DNA from 4 places in the Bradyrhizobium sp. S3.12.5 genome. Region 1 is predicted to be linked to each of the others. Evidence: predicted binding sites of a transcription regulator. Region 1 holds the regulator's gene; each other region holds the start of a gene.
What was found. The regulator PhoB, encoded in region 1, activates phosphate uptake and scavenging genes when phosphate is short. The targets are predictions, from matches to a motif close to TGTCATNNANCTGTCAT.
Positions count from the first base shown of each region.

Region 2: a site for PhoB is predicted at 1,836-1,852, ahead of ABIC09_RS18325 (DUF47 domain-containing protein). Genes of this name have one in related genera too.
Region 3: a site for PhoB is predicted at 2,377-2,393, ahead of ABIC09_RS17930 (acetoacetate decarboxylase). Genes of this name have one in related genera too.
Region 4: a site for PhoB is predicted at 2,644-2,660, ahead of ABIC09_RS02710 (Orn/Lys/Arg family decarboxylase). Genes of this name have one in related genera too.

Region 1 is NZ_JBEPRF010000022.1:114,261-118,470, reverse strand. It holds gene ABIC09_RS28585 (aspartate aminotransferase family protein) at 1-292, opposite strand, end outside; gene ABIC09_RS28580 (GcrA family cell cycle regulator) at 746-1,255, shown strand; gene phoB (phosphate regulon transcriptional regulator PhoB) at 1,375-2,082, opposite strand; gene phoU (phosphate signaling complex protein PhoU) at 2,105-2,821, opposite strand; gene pstB (phosphate ABC transporter ATP-binding protein PstB) at 2,833-3,654, opposite strand; gene pstA (phosphate ABC transporter permease PstA) at 3,651-4,210, opposite strand, start outside.
Region 2 is NZ_JBEPRF010000011.1:193,345-197,554, reverse strand. It holds gene sugE (quaternary ammonium compound efflux SMR transporter SugE) at 1-137, shown strand, start outside; gene ABIC09_RS18330 (inorganic phosphate transporter) at 130-1,134, opposite strand; gene ABIC09_RS18325 (DUF47 domain-containing protein) at 1,149-1,793, opposite strand; gene ABIC09_RS18320 (branched-chain amino acid ABC transporter permease) at 1,950-2,918, opposite strand; gene ABIC09_RS18315 (branched-chain amino acid ABC transporter permease) at 2,920-3,783, opposite strand; gene ABIC09_RS18310 (ABC transporter substrate-binding protein) at 3,855-4,210, opposite strand, start outside.
Region 3 is NZ_JBEPRF010000011.1:112,029-116,238, forward strand. It holds gene ABIC09_RS17920 (FAD-binding oxidoreductase) at 1-175, opposite strand, end outside; gene ABIC09_RS17925 (patatin-like phospholipase family protein) at 1,140-2,336, opposite strand; gene ABIC09_RS17930 (acetoacetate decarboxylase) at 2,557-3,339, shown strand; gene ABIC09_RS17935 (transporter) at 3,451-4,210, shown strand, end outside.
Region 4 is NZ_JBEPRF010000002.1:125,765-129,974, reverse strand. It holds gene ABIC09_RS02715 (GNAT family N-acetyltransferase) at 1-234, opposite strand, end outside; gene ABIC09_RS02710 (Orn/Lys/Arg family decarboxylase) at 241-2,598, opposite strand; gene ABIC09_RS02705 (Lrp/AsnC family transcriptional regulator) at 2,706-3,185, opposite strand; gene ald (alanine dehydrogenase) at 3,319-4,210, shown strand, end outside.

The DNA of each region.
Region 1 (4,210 bases):
TGCAGAAGAACACGAAGTCCGCAAAACTCTCGTTGCAGAGACGCGCGGCGAGCTTCTCGCCGTCCGGGCTCTGGAACAGGTTCGACATGTGCCAGAGTTTTGTGGCCTGCTCCTGCAGCGCCTTGACCAGCGCGGGATGGGCATGGCCGAGCGCATTCACCGCCACGCCCGAGGTGAAATCGAGATAGCGATCGCCATTGGTTGCGATCAACCAGACGCCTTCACCGCGCTCAAAACCGATGTCGGTTCTGGCGAAAACGGGGAGCAAGTGCGGCGCTGCGCTGTTAGCCATGATGGTCTCTTTGGATGTTTCGGACGGCCTGAAACTGCGTTGCGCAGCGCATCATTGGTCCGGAAAACGAAACGTGCCGCCTTTTAAGGGCGGCACGCATCACTATCTTATGCTTGGCACCATTGGTGTCAATGCCGCCCGGAAAGCCCCGCGAAACCCAGATTCCGTAGTCTTGCGGTACCGAATTTGCGGGTTTTGGCCACGGAACATGTGGAAGCGAGTCGGCGGACTCTTGCGCGTGAGTCACGCCATATTGTAGCGTCTGGCTTGTCAGATACGACATCTCGTGCAGCGGTTCTGATCCCAAAAGTCCTCATGTACCGGCGTAAACGTTCGGGCGTATCATTGCGCCCGGCGAGCCTTAAGGGATTCTGGCGGCACGGATTTTTCGAGGCTTAGGCATTCGTTGTGCGGCCCCCAGGATGGCAGGCGCGCGGCGAAGGAAAGGGTGCAATGACGGTTTTGACCTGGTCCGACGATCGCGTCGAACAGCTGAAAAAGCTCTGGGAGGCCGGACTTTCGGCCAGCCAGATCGCCGCTGAGCTTGGGAATGTCACCCGTAACGCCGTGATCGGCAAGGTTCACCGGCTCGGCTTGTCGGGCCGCGCCAAGAGCCCGTCTTCGGCAGCTCCGCGGCCGCGCAAGGCGCGTCCAGCGCCGCACATGATGCGGGTGAGCAGGCCCATCGCACGCGGCAATACCGCGCTGGCGCAGGCTTTCGAGGTCGAGGTCGAGGCTGAACCGGTCACCTACGACAACGTGGTACCGATGAGCCAGCGGCTGTCGCTGCTCGAATTGAACGAGGCGACCTGCCACTGGCCGGTCGGCGATCCCTCGAGCCCGGATTTCTTCTTCTGCGGCGGCAAAGCGCTCTCCGGCCTGCCCTATTGCGCCCAGCACTCGCGGGTTGCGTATCAGCCGGCAGCGGATCGCAGGCGGGCCCCGGCGAAGCCGGCGCGGTAAGCTCAGCTCCAAACGACATCGTCCTGGCCTGGTGCGCAATTGCGCGCGGGCCGGAACGATCGGGAGAAGGATCGGCGCGCCTTTGGCGCGCTTTCTTGTCGAGGTCTGCTCAGGCCGTTTCAGGCCTGCTCGGCCTTCGCGAACCGATCGTCCAGCGCGTAGCCCGCGCCGCGGACGGTGCGGATCGGGTCCTGCTCGCGGCCGAGATTGAGCAGCTTGCGCAGGCGGCCGATATGCACATCGACGGTGCGCTCATCGATGTAGATGTCGCGGCCCCAGACACTGTCGAGCAACTGCTCGCGCGAGAACACGCGACCGGGATGCTCCAGGAAGAACTCCAGCAGGCGATACTCGGTCGGGCCGAGATCGATCGGCCGGCCCGAGCGCGCCACGCGGCGCTTTTCGCGGTCGAGCTCGATGTCGCCGAACGCCAGAACGGTTGCGAGCCGCTCCGGACTTGCGCGCCGGAGCAGGCCTTTCACGCGCGCCAGGAGCTCGGGCACCGAGAACGGCTTGACGATGTAGTCGTCAGCGCCGGTCGCCAGGCCCCGCACCCGCTCGCTCTCCTCGCCACGCGCGGTGAGCATGATGATCGGCAGCTGCTTGGTGTCGGATCGCGCACGCAACCGCCGGCACAGCTCGATGCCTGATAGCCCCGGCAGCATCCAGTCAAGCACGATCAGATCGGGGATGTGCTCCTTGAGGCGGGTGTCGGCGTCGTCGCCGCGCATTACCGTCTCGACGTCATAGCCGTCGCCTTCGAGGTTGTAGCGGAGAAGCTCGGTCAGAGCTTCCTCGTCCTCAACCACCATAATGCGTGCGCCCATCGGGTCGTCGCTCCTTGCGTAATCAGGTGCTCGGGACCGTGGTGGCGAAGGTCGTCATGTCGCCCTTCGGCCGCTTGTCGGTGATCGCCTGGCCTTCGATCATGTAGAACACGGTCTCGGCAATGTTGGTGGCATGGTCGCCGATCCGCTCGATGTTCTTGGCGCAGAACATCAGATGGATGCAGAACGAGATGTTGCGCGGATCCTCCATCATGTAGGTGAGGAGCTCACGGAACAGCGAGGTGCAGATGGCGTCGACTTCCTCGTCGCCCTTCCACACCGCCATCGCCGCCGGCAGATCGTGCGCGGCATAGGCGTCCAGCACCGACTTGACCTGCTGCTGCACGAGGTCGGTCATGTGCTCGAGGCCGCGGAACAGCTTGAGCGGATGGAAATCCGTCTCCAGCGCCGCGACGCGCTTGCCCATGTTCTTGGCGAGGTCGCCGATGCGCTCGAGATCGGTCGCGACGCGCATGGCGCCGACGATCTCGCGCAGATCCACCGCCATCGGCTGGCGGCGCGCGATCGTGAGCACGGCGCGCTCCTCGATCTTCTTCTGCAGCGTGTCGAGCTCGGCGTCGATGGCGACGACGCGCTGGCCGAGCGCGACGTCGCGGCGGATCAGCGCATCGACGGAATCGACGATCATGCGCTCGGCGATGCCGCCCATCTCGGCGACCAGGCGCGTGAGCTCCTGGAGGTCGGTGTCGAAGGCCTTTGCGGTATGTTCAGAACCCATGTGCCGTCTCCTCAGCCGAACCGGCCGGTGATGTAATCCTGCGTGCGCCGGTCGGTCGGCGATGTGAATATCTTGCTGGTGTCGTCGAACTCTATCAGCTCGCCGAGATACATGAAGGCGGTCTTGTCGGAGACGCGGGCGGCCTGCTGCATGTTGTGGGTCACGATCGCGATCGTGTAGTTCTCGGACAGCTCCTGGATCAGCTCCTCGACCTTGGCGGTCGAGATCGGGTCGAGCGCCGAGCAGGGCTCGTCGAACAGGATCACCTCGGGCCGCACCGCAACGGTGCGGGCGATGCAGAGGCGCTGCTGCTGGCCGCCGGAGAGCGACAGGCCGGAGGCGTTGAGCTTGTCCTTGACCTCGTTCCACAGCGCGCCGCCGCGCAGCGCTTTCTCGACGCGGTCGTCCATCTCGGATTTCGAGATCTTCTCATAGAGACGGATGCCGAAGGCGATGTTCTCGTAGATCGTCATCGGGAACGGCGTCGGCTTCTGGAACACCATGCCGACGCGGGCGCGCAGCAGATTGAGGTCGAGCTTGGGGTCGAGGATGTTGGTCTGGTCGAGCATCAGCTGACCGGTGACGCGCTGGCCCGGATAGAGGTCGTACATCCGGTTGAAGATGCGCAGCAGGGTCGACTTGCCGCAGCCCGACGGGCCGATGAAGGCGGTGACCCGGTTGGTGCCGAGCGCCAGGTTGATGTTCTTCAGCGCGTGGTGCTCGCCATAATAGAAGTTGAGGTTGCGCACCGTCACCTTGGCCGGCGCTTCGGGCAGCATCGGCGCCTGGGGCAGGCCGCCGGCCGCGCTCATCGATACGGAAAGATCGGTCATTTTGCGGTCCTCTCGGCGCTGAGAATGCGCGCGCCAATATTCAGGGCAAGAACGGTCAGGGTGATGAGCAGCGCGCCGCTCCAGGCGAGCTGCTTCCAATAGGCGTAGGGGCTCTGGACGAAATTGTTGATGGTGACCGGCAGGTTCGCCATGGTCTTGTTCAGGCCGAGGCTGAAGAACTGGTTCGACAGCGCGGTGAAGAGCAGCGGCGCGGTTTCGCCGGCGACGCGGGCGGTCGCGAGCAGCACGCCGGTGATGAGACCGGAGCGGGCAGCGCGATACGCGATCCGCTTGATCACCAGCGAGCGCGGCAGGCCGAGCGCGGAGGCCGCCTCGCGCAGCGCGTTCGGCACCAGCAGCAGCATGTCCTCGGTCGTGCGCAGCACCACCGGGATCACGATGACGGCGAGCGCGAGCGAGCCTGCGATCGCCGAGAAGCCACGCATCGGCACCACTACGGCGCCGTAGATGAACAGGCCGATGATGATCGAGGGCGCCGACAGCAGGATGTCGTTGATGAAGCGGATCACCGAGGTCAGCTTGTCGTTGCGGCCGT
Region 2 (4,210 bases), on a different contig from region 1:
CGGTATGGACCGGCATCGGGGCGGTCGGCACCGCGACGCTGGGCATCATCCTGTTCGGCGAACCCGCGACCGCGCTTCGCCTCGCCAGCATCGGGCTGATCGTCGCCGGCATTGTCGGGCTGAAGCTCGTTACTTGAAGATCTGGACCGCCCACCAGCTCAGTGCCGCGACGATGGCCGAGGCCGGGATCGTGATCACCCAGGCATAGACGATCGAGCTCGCCACGTTCCAGCGCACCGCCGAGACGCGGCGGGCCGCGCCGACGCCGACGATGGCGCCGGTGATGGTGTGGGTGGTCGAGACGGGGACGCCGAGGAAGGTGGCCATGAACAGGGTCGCCGCCCCGCCGGTCTCGGCGCAGAAACCCTGCATCGGCGTCAGCTTGGTAATGCGCAAGCCCATGGTGCGGACGATCCGCCAGCCGCCCATCAGCGTGCCCAGCGCCATCGCCGCCTGGCACGACAGCACCACCCAGAACGGCACGGTGAATTCGCCGCCGAGATGGCCCTGCGAATAGAGCAGCACGGCGATGATGCCCATCGTCTTCTGCGCATCATTGCCGCCATGGCCAAGCGAATAGAGCGAGGCGGAGGCGAATTGCAGGATACGGAAGGCGCGGTCGACCGCGAACGGCGTCGAACGCACCGAGAGCCAGGACACGATGGCGACCAGCATCATCGCAAGCAGGAAGCCGACCAGCGGCGACAGCACGATCGCCAGTACGGCCTTGGTCAGCCCACTCCAGACCGCCGCCGATAGTCCGGCCTTGGCCATGCCGCCGCCGACGAGGCCGCCGATCAGCGCATGCGAGGAGGAAGACGGGATGCCTAACGCCCAGGTCACGAGATTCCAGACGATGGCGCCGACAAGCGCTGCGAAGATCACCTGGGCATCGACAATCGCGGGATCGATGATGCCGGTGCCGATGGTCTGGGCGACGTGAAGGCCGAACACCATGAAGGCGACGAAATTGAAGAACGCGGCCCAGATCACCGCGAATTGCGGCCTCAGCACGCGGGTCGAGACGATGGTCGCGATCGAATTGGCGGCGTCGTGCAGGCCGTTCAGGAAGTCGAACAGCAGCGCGACGGCGATCAATCCGACCAGGACGGGAAGACCCAACGCAGCATCCACGGCGCGGCCCTGCCCTAAACTTGCTCGATGACGATGCTGTTGATCTCGTTCGCGACGTCGTCGAAGCGATCGGCCACCTTCTCGAGATGGTCGTAGATTTCGACGCCGACGATGAAGTCCATCGCGCTGCCGTTGCGGTGCTTGAGGAACAGCTCCTTCAGGCCGATGTCGTGGAGATCATCGACGCGGCCTTCTAGCTTGCCCAATTCCTCCGTGATCGCGGTCAGCATTGCGACGTTGGGCCCGATTGACTGCATCAGCGGCAGCGCGCGTCCCACCAGATTGGCGCACTCGATCAGGAGCGCGCCGATCTCGCGCATTGGCGGCTCGAAGGTGCGGACCTCGAACAGCATCACCGCCTTGGCGGTCTGCTGCATCTGGTCGATGGCATCGTCCATCGAGGTAATGAGGTTCTTGATGTCGCCGCGGTCGAACGGCGTGATGAAGGTGCGGCGCACCGCCGTCAGCACCTCACGGGTGATGTTGTCGGCATCGTTCTCGAACTGATTGACCCGCTGACAGTAGACCGGCGTCTCCTCCCCCCCGTTCAGCATGCCCTGCAACGCGACGGAGCCCTGGATCACGGTCTGGGCGTGGCGGTCGAACAGGTCGAAGAACCGTTCTTCCTTGGGCAGGAAAGCGCGAAACCAACGCATCATGGGAATAGTCTACCGGTTGGACATGGCCCGGCCCGAACGGACCGTCGTAAAACCGTCATAGACCATTTTCGCTTCGCGCGCGTGTCATCTCGCGCCCGCGGAGCCGGATCATCCACCGGATTCGCGCACCAATGAAACTGGTGCGATATCAATTATTTAGAGCGACCGCCGAAAGTAGTGCGCAACTTCACCAACGACGCCACGGCGGAAGGTGAGCACGCAGATCACGAAGATCGAGCCCTGGATCACCGTCACCCATTGGCCGAAACCGGCCAGATATTGCTGCATGGCGATGATCGCGAAGGCGCCGACCACGGGACCGAAAACGGTGCCGAGACCGCCGACCAGCGTCATCAGCACGACTTCGCCCGACATCGACCAGTGCACATCGGTGAGCGAGGCGTTCTGCGCCACGAACACTTTCAGCGCGCCGGCAAAGCCCGCCAGCGTTCCCGACAGGACAAACGCCAGGAACTTGTACTGGTCAGTCCGGTAGCCGAGCGAGATGGCGCGCGGCTCGTTCTCGCGGATCGACTTCAGGACCTCGCCGAACGGCGAGTTGATGATGCGATAGATCAGCAGGAAGCCCGCGAGGAAGCCGACCAGCACGACGTAATAGAGCACCGTCGGCTTCGACAGGTCGAGCACGCCGAACATGTGCCCCTGCGGAATGCCCTGGATGCCGTCCTCACCGTGGGTGAACGGCGCCTGGAGGTAGATGAAGTACAGCAGCTGCGACAGCGCCAGCGTGATCATCGAGAAATAGATGCCCTGGCGGCGGATCGAGATGTAGCCGGTGATGAGCGACAACCCGAACGCCGCAGCGATGCCGACGAGAATGCCGAGCTCAGGCGGCAGCGCCCACACCTTCAGCGCGTGCGCGCTGCAATAGCCGGCCGTGCCCATGAACATCGCATGGCCGAACGACAGCAGCCCGCCATAGCCGATCAGAAGGTTGAAGGCGCAGGCGAGCAGAGCGAAGCACAACGCCTGCATCACGAAGAACGGATAGATGCCGCTGAACGGCACCGAGGCCAGCAGCAGCGCCATCACCGCGAATACGATCATCTCGTCACGCATCGCGCGGGGGCTCATCGGCAGCGTGTCGTCCGTCAAGGCTGTCATATCAGGCTGCCCTTCCCGTCAATCCGGTTGGTTTCACCAAGAGCACCAGCACCATCAGCACGAACACGACGGTGTTGGAGGCCTCGGGGTAGAAATATTTGGTCAGGCCCTCGATCACGCCGAGCGCGAAGCCGGTGATGATGGAGCCCATGATCGATCCCATGCCGCCGATCACCACCACCGCGAAAACCACGATGATGAGGTCGGCGCCCATCAGCGGCCGGACCTGGTTGATCGGCGCCGAGAGCACGCCGGCGAGCGCCGCCAGACCGACGCCGAGACCGTAGGTCAACGTGATCATGCGGGGCACGTTGATGCCGAAGGCACGCACCAGCGTCGGATTTTCAGTGGCGGCGCGCAAGTTGGCCCCAAGCCGCGTCTTCTCGATCAGGAACCAGGTCGCAAGGCACACCACCAGCGAGAAGATGACGACCCAGCCGCGATAGATCGGCAGGAACATGAAGCCGAGATTCATGCCGCCCTTGAGCTGGTCCGGAATAGAGTAAGGCAGGCCTGATGAACCGAAATAGTTCTGGAACACGCCCTGGACGATCAGCGCGATGCCGAAGGTCAGCAGCAGACCGTAGAGATGGTCGAGCCCGGTCAGGAATTTCAGCATGGTCCGTTCCAGGATCATGCCGAAGATGCCGACGATGATCGGCGCAAGCAGCAGCGCCCACCAGTAATTGATGCCACCGAGGTTCAGCAGGAAATAGGCGACGAAGGCGCCCATCATGTAGAGTGCGCCATGGGCGAAATTGATGATGTTGAGCATGCCGAAAATGACGGCGAGCCCGAGACTGAGCAGCGCATAGAATGAGCCGTTGATCAGTCCCACCAGTAGCTGTGCGTAGAGAGCCTGCATCGATCCAGCACCCAGTCCCTTCGGCGTTCCCAAAGTAGCGCCCGCCGGCTCGTCGCCGGCGGGCTTCGGTCTTATTTCTTAAGCAGCGCGCACTTGCTCTCGGAGAGCGGCGTGAAGGCCTGATCGCCCGGCACGGTGCCGACGAGCTTGTAGAAGTCCCACGGTCCCTTGGACTCGGAGGGTTTCTTCACCTCGAACAGATAGGCGTTGTGGATGGTGCGGCCGTTGGGCTGGATCTCGCCCTTGCCGAACAGTTCGTCTTCCGTCGGTATCGACTTCATCTTCTCGACGACCTTGACGCCGTCATGAGGATTGCCGCCGAGCGCGTCCAGCGCCTTGAGATAGTGGCGCACGCCCGCATAGACACCCGCCTGCACCATGGTCGGCATCGCGCCGCTCTTCATCTTCTCCGAGAACCGCTTGGAGA
Region 3 (4,210 bases), on a different contig from region 1:
CGGCCCCGGCGCCACCAGCCAGCAGCCCCCGCCAGTCTGTCACGAACGGCTGCTTGCCGTGCTCGTCTTCGATAATGCCCTTCGCGCCCACGATCGCGCGCAACGCGTCGCGTAGCTGGGCGGTCAAAGGCGCGGTCGGAATGGCGGGTACGGGCGACGGGAAGGCAGTCGGCATTTTGTTTCCCCTGGCGCATCTTGGTGTGCACTGCGCGCGCGAAGCGCTTGGACCGCATTGTCCACGTTTGGGCCGCGAAGTCTATCGGCAACACTTGAACGATTTCAGCAAGGCGGTTGTCACATGCCCGCGCCCGTCGGGCAAAACACCCTGTCAATCCCTCCGCGTAAAAACATTCTTGTTTACCGAAATTCGGTTATAGCGCATATTGCGTCCATCCTGCCCGCCGCAAGGGGCGTTTCGCGATCGTCACGGGACGCGGGCAGGGAGGCGGTGGCCGCGACTGCGTCGGCGCGCATTCCAGGCTGCAGGGCGGGGCTCCTTCAGGGGTGTTCCGTGAGCAGCATGAGCGCGGCACGACACGGCGCTGACAGCGTCTTCGTCCGGCCCGGATGGCGAGCGCACGCCAGCCATCGGGGCGAGGGGCGGAGATGTGCGCGGACGGCAAAATCGTGTGGTCCTGGCGCCCGGAGCCTGTGCGTCAAGTCTTGTGGTGATGTGCGCTGTCCAACCGGGCTCGCAGATCAGTCATCCGCAAGGTGACGGGGGCAATAGTGCATCGCTCCCCGGGGAGAGCGCGACATAAGCCGTAAAGCCATTCGCGCAGGGAAGGCCGGGCGTTCCGGCGTCACCTGTTGTCCACCCCGTGCGCGTTTTTCCGCACACGGGACGCGGGTGCCAGCCGGCGCCCGGCCTTCCCTGTGCCCTTTCCATCAGAAGGGCGCGAAGATGAGAGCAAAGCTCGGGCGAAATGAGCCGCGAGGATGCGAAGGTGTGTCTGCAAGCGAAAATGCGAATTGGGTGAGCGCAACGATGCGTCATACTCCGTCATTGCGAGCGCAGCGAAGCAATCCAGACTGTCTCCGAGGAAAGACTCTGGATTGCTTCGCTGCGCTCGCAATGACGATGGGAGGCAGCTCTCGTTCCACGCTCGATCAGGCTCGCAATGACGAGGAGAATAGGACTACGACGCGCTCTCCGTCTCCCGGTGCACGTCGTGCACCACGAGGCCCATGCCTTCGTCGGGCATCTTGATCCAGTCGCGGCGCTTCAGGGTGCGCTTGGTGTCCTCGTACCCGCTCGTCCAGTGCTCGCGCATCGAGGTGCCAGAGAATTCGTGGTCCTTGGCGTCGCCCTCATAGGCCTTCTGCTGATAGATCAAATGCAGGATCGCGATCTCCGGCATGTTGCGCAGGCTCGTCTTGAGGCTGCGATCCTCGTCGGACAATTGCTCGTCCGGAATCTTCGCGAGCGCCTTGTAGAGCAGCACCTTGAGATTATGCGTGCGGCGGTAGACGTCGGTATTGTGGCGGGTGCGCGAGGAATACATGATGTCCTTGTGGCGGGCCATCACGTCCTGGATCGAGCGCGGCAGCACGCCGCGCGCGCTGAACAGGTCGACCTGGAACACCAGTGAATTGATCGCGTCCTCCTGGTCGAGCAGATGCTGCAGCGGCGTGTTGGAGACGATGCCGCCGTCCCAGAAATGATCGGTGCCGATCCGCACCATCGGCAGCGCCGGAGGCAGCGCGCCGGACGCCATGATGTGCTCCGGCTCGATCTCGTCATGGGCGTTGTCAAAATAGATGAAGTTGCCCGAGAGCACGTTGACCGCGCCGACCGCGAAGCGGATCTTCTTCTCGTTGATGAGGTCGAAGTCGACGAGCTCCAGCAAGGTCGCCTTGAGTGCCGCCGTGTCATAATAGCTCGTCGCGGTTCTGGCACCGACGGCGCTGAACCAGGGATTGACCTGGTGCGGGGTGAAGAAGCCCGGCTGGCCCATCGCGGACGTCATCCAGGAGCTGTAGAGGTTGCGCCACTGGCGGAAAATGTCGCCGTCGGGTGTGTAGTGCCAGATCTTGCGATTGGTGATGCGCTCCCAGAACACGCGCAGCGCATCGAGCCGCTTCTCCGGCCTGTTGCCGGCGATGATCGCCGAGTTGATCGCGCCGATCGAGACCCCGGTGACCCAGTCGGGCTCGATGCCGGCCTCGTCCAGCGCCTGGTAGACGCCGGCCTGGTAGGCACCGAGCGCGCCGCCGCCTTGCAGCACCAGCGCGACGCGGTCGCAGCGCTCCGGCCGCCAGCCCCGTGCGGGCGGCTGGCGGGTCTGATGTGTCTGTTGCGACGTCTGTGTCGCCTGCGACGTCCGGGCGTCCATGATGATGCCTCCTGCCTTCATTGGACGATTGCGGCCGGTGGTGACGGCGTGATGACAAAGCCGGCCGATGCATCCTTTGCATGCAGGTCAGTCGGGGCGGGAATGGCAGGAGGTCGTGCGGCTGACGGAAATCGGTCACATCGCAGTCAATGACGGCGGCTAGCAATTTGGGTAAAGTCGGAACTTGCCGGACATCACAGCATCACCAGAGGAGACAGCGATGCGCAGGGAAGATTTGCTGAGGCTTCCGTCCATGCCGGCCGCCGGGCCGAGCTATCCGGCCGGGCCGTACCGCTTCGTCAACCGCGAATTCCTGGTCATCACCTACGAGACCGATCCGGACCTGATCCGTGCCGGCCTGCCTGAGCCGCTGGAGCCGATCGACCAGCCGATCGTGCACTACGAATGGATCAAGATGCCGGACTCCTCCGGCTTCGGCAGCTACACCGAGTCCGGCCTCGTGATTCCAGCGCGGCTGCACGGCGAGGAGGTCAACTTCGTCTCGCAGATGTATCTCGACGATGATCCGCCGATCGCGGCCGGCCGCGAGATCTGGGGCTTTCCCAAGAAGTACGCCCATCCAAAACTCGAGATCGTCAAGGACACGCTGACGGGCACGCTTGAATATGCCGGCCAGCTCGTCGCCATGGGCACGATGGGCTACAAGCACGAGAGCATGGCCGGCAACGGCGATCTCACCCGCGCCACGCTGTCGAAGACGCAGATCAATCTGAAGATGATCCCGGGCGTCGACGGAAATCTCGAGGTCTGTCAGCTCGTCGCCATCAACCTGATCGACATCGTGCCGAAGGGCTCCTGGATGGGTCCCGGCCGGCTGCATTTGGTGCCGCACGTCAACGCCCCGGTCGCGGATTTTCCGGTCCGCCGCTGTATTGGCGCGCATCACTACATCGCCGACCTGACGCTGCCGTTCGGCCGCGTGGTGCACGATTACATCAAGGAAGCGGAGACTGAGGCTGCGACGGGGTTGGCGGCGGAGTAGGGCGGCGCGCCATCATCAAACTGTAACACTGGCGTAATTGACTGCACCGGAGGACCCGGAGGAGGCCAGTAACGGTCGCCCGGGATTGGGCTGCAATAATTTGGGGTTAGCATGGCTGAGCCGGCAAAGCTTGTCAGCGCGGCATCGGATGTCGCGCCTGTCATTCCTGGACTGGTGTGGGCGTTTCGTTTGCATGGGGACGGCAGCGCCGAGGCGCTGCCGATCGACCAGCCGATCGAGTTCAGCCATGATGGCCGGCTCTGGCTGCATTTCAATTTGACAGATGGTCGCGTGCGGCCGTGGATCGCGGTGTCACAGCTGCCGCCGCTGGCGCGCGATCTTCTGTTGTCGAGCGACACGTTCCAGCAGCTTCACGTCATCGACCATTGCGTCTACGGCGTGTTCTCCGATCTCGTCCGCGACATCGATGCTGCTACGGAAGAGACCGCGTTCCTGCGCTTCGCAATGACCGAGCATCTCTTGGTCTCGGGCCGCCATCAGGCGCTGTGCTCGGCGGATGCGACGCGGCGCGTCCTCGAAGGCGGTTATCGCGTCGACAATGTCGCCCATCTTCTGGAGAAGATTGTCGACGAGGTCGCCGACACGCTCGACAGGATGGCCGACAAGCTCGGCCAGGAGATCGACGGCATCGAGGAACGCATTCTCGCCGACGACGCCAAGCCGGAGATGCGCCGCACGCTCGGAAGGTTGCGCCGGACCTGCGTGCGGCTGCACCGCCAGCTCACCGGCCTGCGCGTGCTGTTCCATCGGCTCGACCAGAAGAACACCGATCATCTGTCGCCCGGCTTGCGCATCCAGGCCGGCAAGCTTGCCCAGCGGCTCGACGGTCTCGACCACGACATCGTCGAGC
Region 4 (4,210 bases), on a different contig from region 1:
GACCACTTCGCCGCGATAGGTCGCGACGAGATGCGGCAGGCGGGTCTGTTTCAGGTTCTTGCGCCGGTCGCGCAGGTCGTCCGGTTCTGGCGCGCCGGTTCCCTCGACATCGCGCGGCACGCCATTGCGGACGTGATGGCGGTAGATCCGCAGCATCGCCTCGATATCGCTCTCGCGTGACGGCCGGACCAGAACCGGCTCGTCATCGGCGCGTGCAATCGCTGTTTCGTTCATCGGCCCCTACTCGGCAACGACGTAAGTATAGAGCCCGATCCGGCCGCGCGCATCGACCTCCTTGTAGACGCCCTGGATTTCCACATCGAAGCCCGGAAACGTATTGAAGCAGGTCTCGAACATCCTGAGATAATCCACCATGGGCTTGGCTCGTTCCGTCAGCCGCTCGCCGGGGACGATGGTGGCGATGCCGGGCGGATAGACCACAAAGGGCGTGGTCGCGATGCGGCCGGCGATCGCCTCGATCGGCAGATAGTCGACGTCGTTCTTGAACAGGAAGCGCGCGGCATCGCGCGGCGACATGGCAATCTCAGGCATGTGTTCCGGCATGAACTGTCGCGCCTGAAGCGCGCTGACATCGGCGGTACGGAAGAAGCGGTGCATCTCGCCGCAGAGGTCGCGCAGTCGCACGCCAGCATAGCGCGCCTGCCGCCGCTGATGGAATTCCGGGATCGCGTCGGCCAGCAGCGCATTGTCGTCGTGCAGTCTCTTGAAGGCAACGAGGCCGGAGATCAGCGTGCCGGCCTTGCTGGCCTCGACGCCGGGGGTGAGCAGAAAGAGCAGGGAGTTGAGGTCGTTCTTTTCAGGCACGATGCGGTTTTCGCGCAAGTACTGCGCGACGACCGGGGCGGGGATGCCGTGCTCGGCATAGGCGCCGGTGGTGCGGTCGAAGCCGGGCGTGAGTAACGTCAGCTTGTTCGGATCGGTCATGGCAAAGCCCTCGGCCATGCCGGGGAAGCCGTGCCAGTTGCTGTCAGGGCCGAGCTGCCACAGCGCGGGATTGGTCGCGAGCTCGTCGGTCGACAGCGTCTCCCAGGCAACGTTATGCGCGGCGCCGGGGCGGCTGACGTCGGGGATGGCAACGCGATCGGGTACGAACGGCTCGAAGAACCAGCGCCGGTCCGGGTTCTGTTCCTTCTCCTCGAACTCCCGGCGCATGGCGCGGATCTTCTTGCGCAGCTCGATGCCGAGGCGGATGGTGTCGTCCCATAGCACTTCGCCGGAGCGGCCCTTCATCATCTGCGCGCCAACGTCGAGCGAGGCGAACAGCGGATAAAACGGCGAGGTCGAGGCGTGCTGCATGAAACTTTCGTTGAAGCGGCGGTGCTCGACGCGCCGCTTCTGGCCGCGGATGTGGCGGTCCTTGATATGGATCTGCGAGGCCTGCGAGAAGCTGGCAAGCTGCTTGTGGGTCGACTGCGTCGCGATGATGCCCGGTGCCTCCGGCGGGAGATTGGCAAGCCCCATCGCGAAGCGGCCGACGTAGAGCGGGTGGAACTTCATGAAGCCGGCCCAGGCCTCGTCGAACAGGATGTATTCGCAGAGGTGGCCGATGCGCTTCAGGATCATTTCGGCATTGTGAATCGTGCCGTCATAGGTGCATTGCTCGACCACGGCGACGCGGAACGGCCGTTCCTTGCGCCAGGCGTCCTTGTCCGTGACCAGCGGATGGTTGCGGATCGTCTCGCGCAGGGCCCGTTCGTCGAGCGCGTCCCAGCGCATCGGACCGATCAGGCCCCAGGCATTGCGGATGGTCGGGACATAGACCGGAATTCCGCCATTGATCATCAACGCGCCGTGATGGGCGGCCTTGTGGTTGTTGCGGTCGAACAGCACGAGGTCGCCGTCTGTGACGAGCGCGCCGAGCGCGACCTTGTTCGAGGTCGAGGTGCCGTTGAGCACGAAATAGGTCTTCTCCGCACCGAAGATCTGCGCCGCCTCCTTCTGCGCCTTCAGCGCCGGACCCTCATGGGTGAGGAGGTCGCCGAGATCGAGCACGGAATTGTCGAGGTCGTCGCGGAAGACGGACTCGCCGAGATGCTCGACGAAGACCCGGCCGATCGGGCTTCGGTTGTAGAACACGCCGCCATTGTGGCCCGGACAGGTCCAGAGCTGGTTGCCTTCCTCGGCATAATCGACCAGCGCGCCGAAGAACGGCGTCTTCAGCGTCTCGGCATATTGCTTGAGCCGGCTGATCAGGTTCTTGGCGATGAAGGTCGGCGTCTCCTCCGACAGGAAGACATAGCCATCGATGAAGTCGAGCACCTCGACCGGGAGATCCTCGAACCGCTTGCGCCGGATCAGGAGGATGATCGGGAAGTCGAGGCCGCGGCGCCGCATCAGATTGATCAGCGCCGAGGTCTTGCCCTCCAGGCCTTTCTTGCCCCAATCCACCACCATGCAGCCGATCGCGGCGTCGGTCTGCACCGCCATCTCGGCGTCCTCCAGCTTGCGGGCCCGGACCACCTCGAAGCCGGAGCGCTGGATCTCCTCGATGATCTGGTTGAAACGGACGCCTTCGAGGTCGTCGGCGTCGAATACAGGTGCGGCGAACAGGAAGTTGAAGCGCTTGAAATAGTCCATGACGTGTCCCGAATGTGCAGAGACTGACAGGTCTCGGCACATTCGATGACAGTTCTATGACGGTGCGCGGGATGGCCGCAGCCCGCGCTTGCGGGGCGAGGGAAACGCTACCGCTTCGCCTCGCCGAACACCACCGTCGGCACCGCGCGATTGACGACCTCGCGCAGCGCAAAGCTCGATTGTACCCGCGCCACGCGCGGCAGGCGCGACAGTTCGGTGCGGTGGATGCGCTCGAAATCCTGGATGTCGCGGGCGAGCACGATCAGGATGTAGTCGTCGGTCCCCGACATCAGGAAGCAGCGCACGACGGAGGGGCACTTTACCACCTCCGCCTCGAACGCCTTCAGCGCCTCGTCGCTCTGGCTCTCAAGCGCAATGCGCACCAGCACCGTCGTGGTCAGGCCGAACTGCGCCAGATCGAGCGCGGCCTGGTAGGCCTGGATGTAGCCGTCATCCTCCAGCGTCTTCTGCCGCCGTGCCAGCGCGGTGCTGGAGAGGCCGACCTTGTTGGCGAGCTCGGTGTGGCTGGCGCGCGCATTGGTCGTAAGTTCCGCGAGAATCGCGAGATCTTTCCGGTCGAGGGCCAAGGTTTTGTTTCCAGCGTGAAAGGACACTTCCGCGACCGAAACCGGCGCGGGACGGCCAAAACTACCGGATATTTGCACGAAACCAAACTGCCTGCGCCGCTACGATCATGGGGTGAATCAAAAGGAGCCCAGGATGCGTGTCGGTGTGCCCAAGGAGATCAAGGTGCAGGAATATCGCGTCGGGCTCACCCCGGGCGCTGTCCGTGAATATATCGCGGCTGGGCATCAGGTCACGGTTGAGACTGGAGCCGGCAGCGGCATCGGTGCGTCCGACGAGGTCTATCAGCGGGCGGGGGCCTCCATTGCCGCCGGTGCGCGCGACATCTTCGCCAAGTCCGACATGATCGTGAAGGTGAAGGAGCCGCAGAAAAGCGAATGGGCCCAGCTCCGCGAAGGCCAGATCCTGTTTACCTATCTCCATCTCGCGCCCGATCCCGAACAGGCCAAGGGCTTGGTCGCGTCCGGCTGCACAGCGATCGCCTATGAAACCGTCACCGACGCGGCCGGTCACCTCCCCCTGCTCGCGCCGATGAGCGAAGTCGCCGGCCGCCTCGCCATCGAGGCCGCTGGCGCCGCGCTCAGGCGATCGGGCGGCGGTCGCGGGCTGCTGCTCGGCGGCGTGCCCGGCGTGCAGCCGGCGCGCGTCGTCGTGCTCGGCGGCGGTGTGGTAGGAACGCAGGCCGCGCGCATGGCCGCAGGCCTCGGTGCTGAAGTCACCGTGATCGACCGCTCAATTCCTCGTCTGCGCGAGCTAGATGATGTCTTCCTCGGGCGGGTGCGCACCCGCTTTTCGACCATCGAGGCCGTCGAGGAGGAGGTGTTCGCCGCCGACGTCGTGATCGGTGCGGTGCTGGTGCCGGGCGCGAGCGCGCCAAAGCTCGTGACGCGTGCGATGCTCAAATCGATGCGGCCGGGTGCTGTGCTGGTCGACGTCGCGATCGACCAGGGCGGCTGCTTCGAGACCTCGCACGCGACGACGCATGCGGAGCCGACCTACGAGGTCGACGGCGTCGTGCATTATTGTG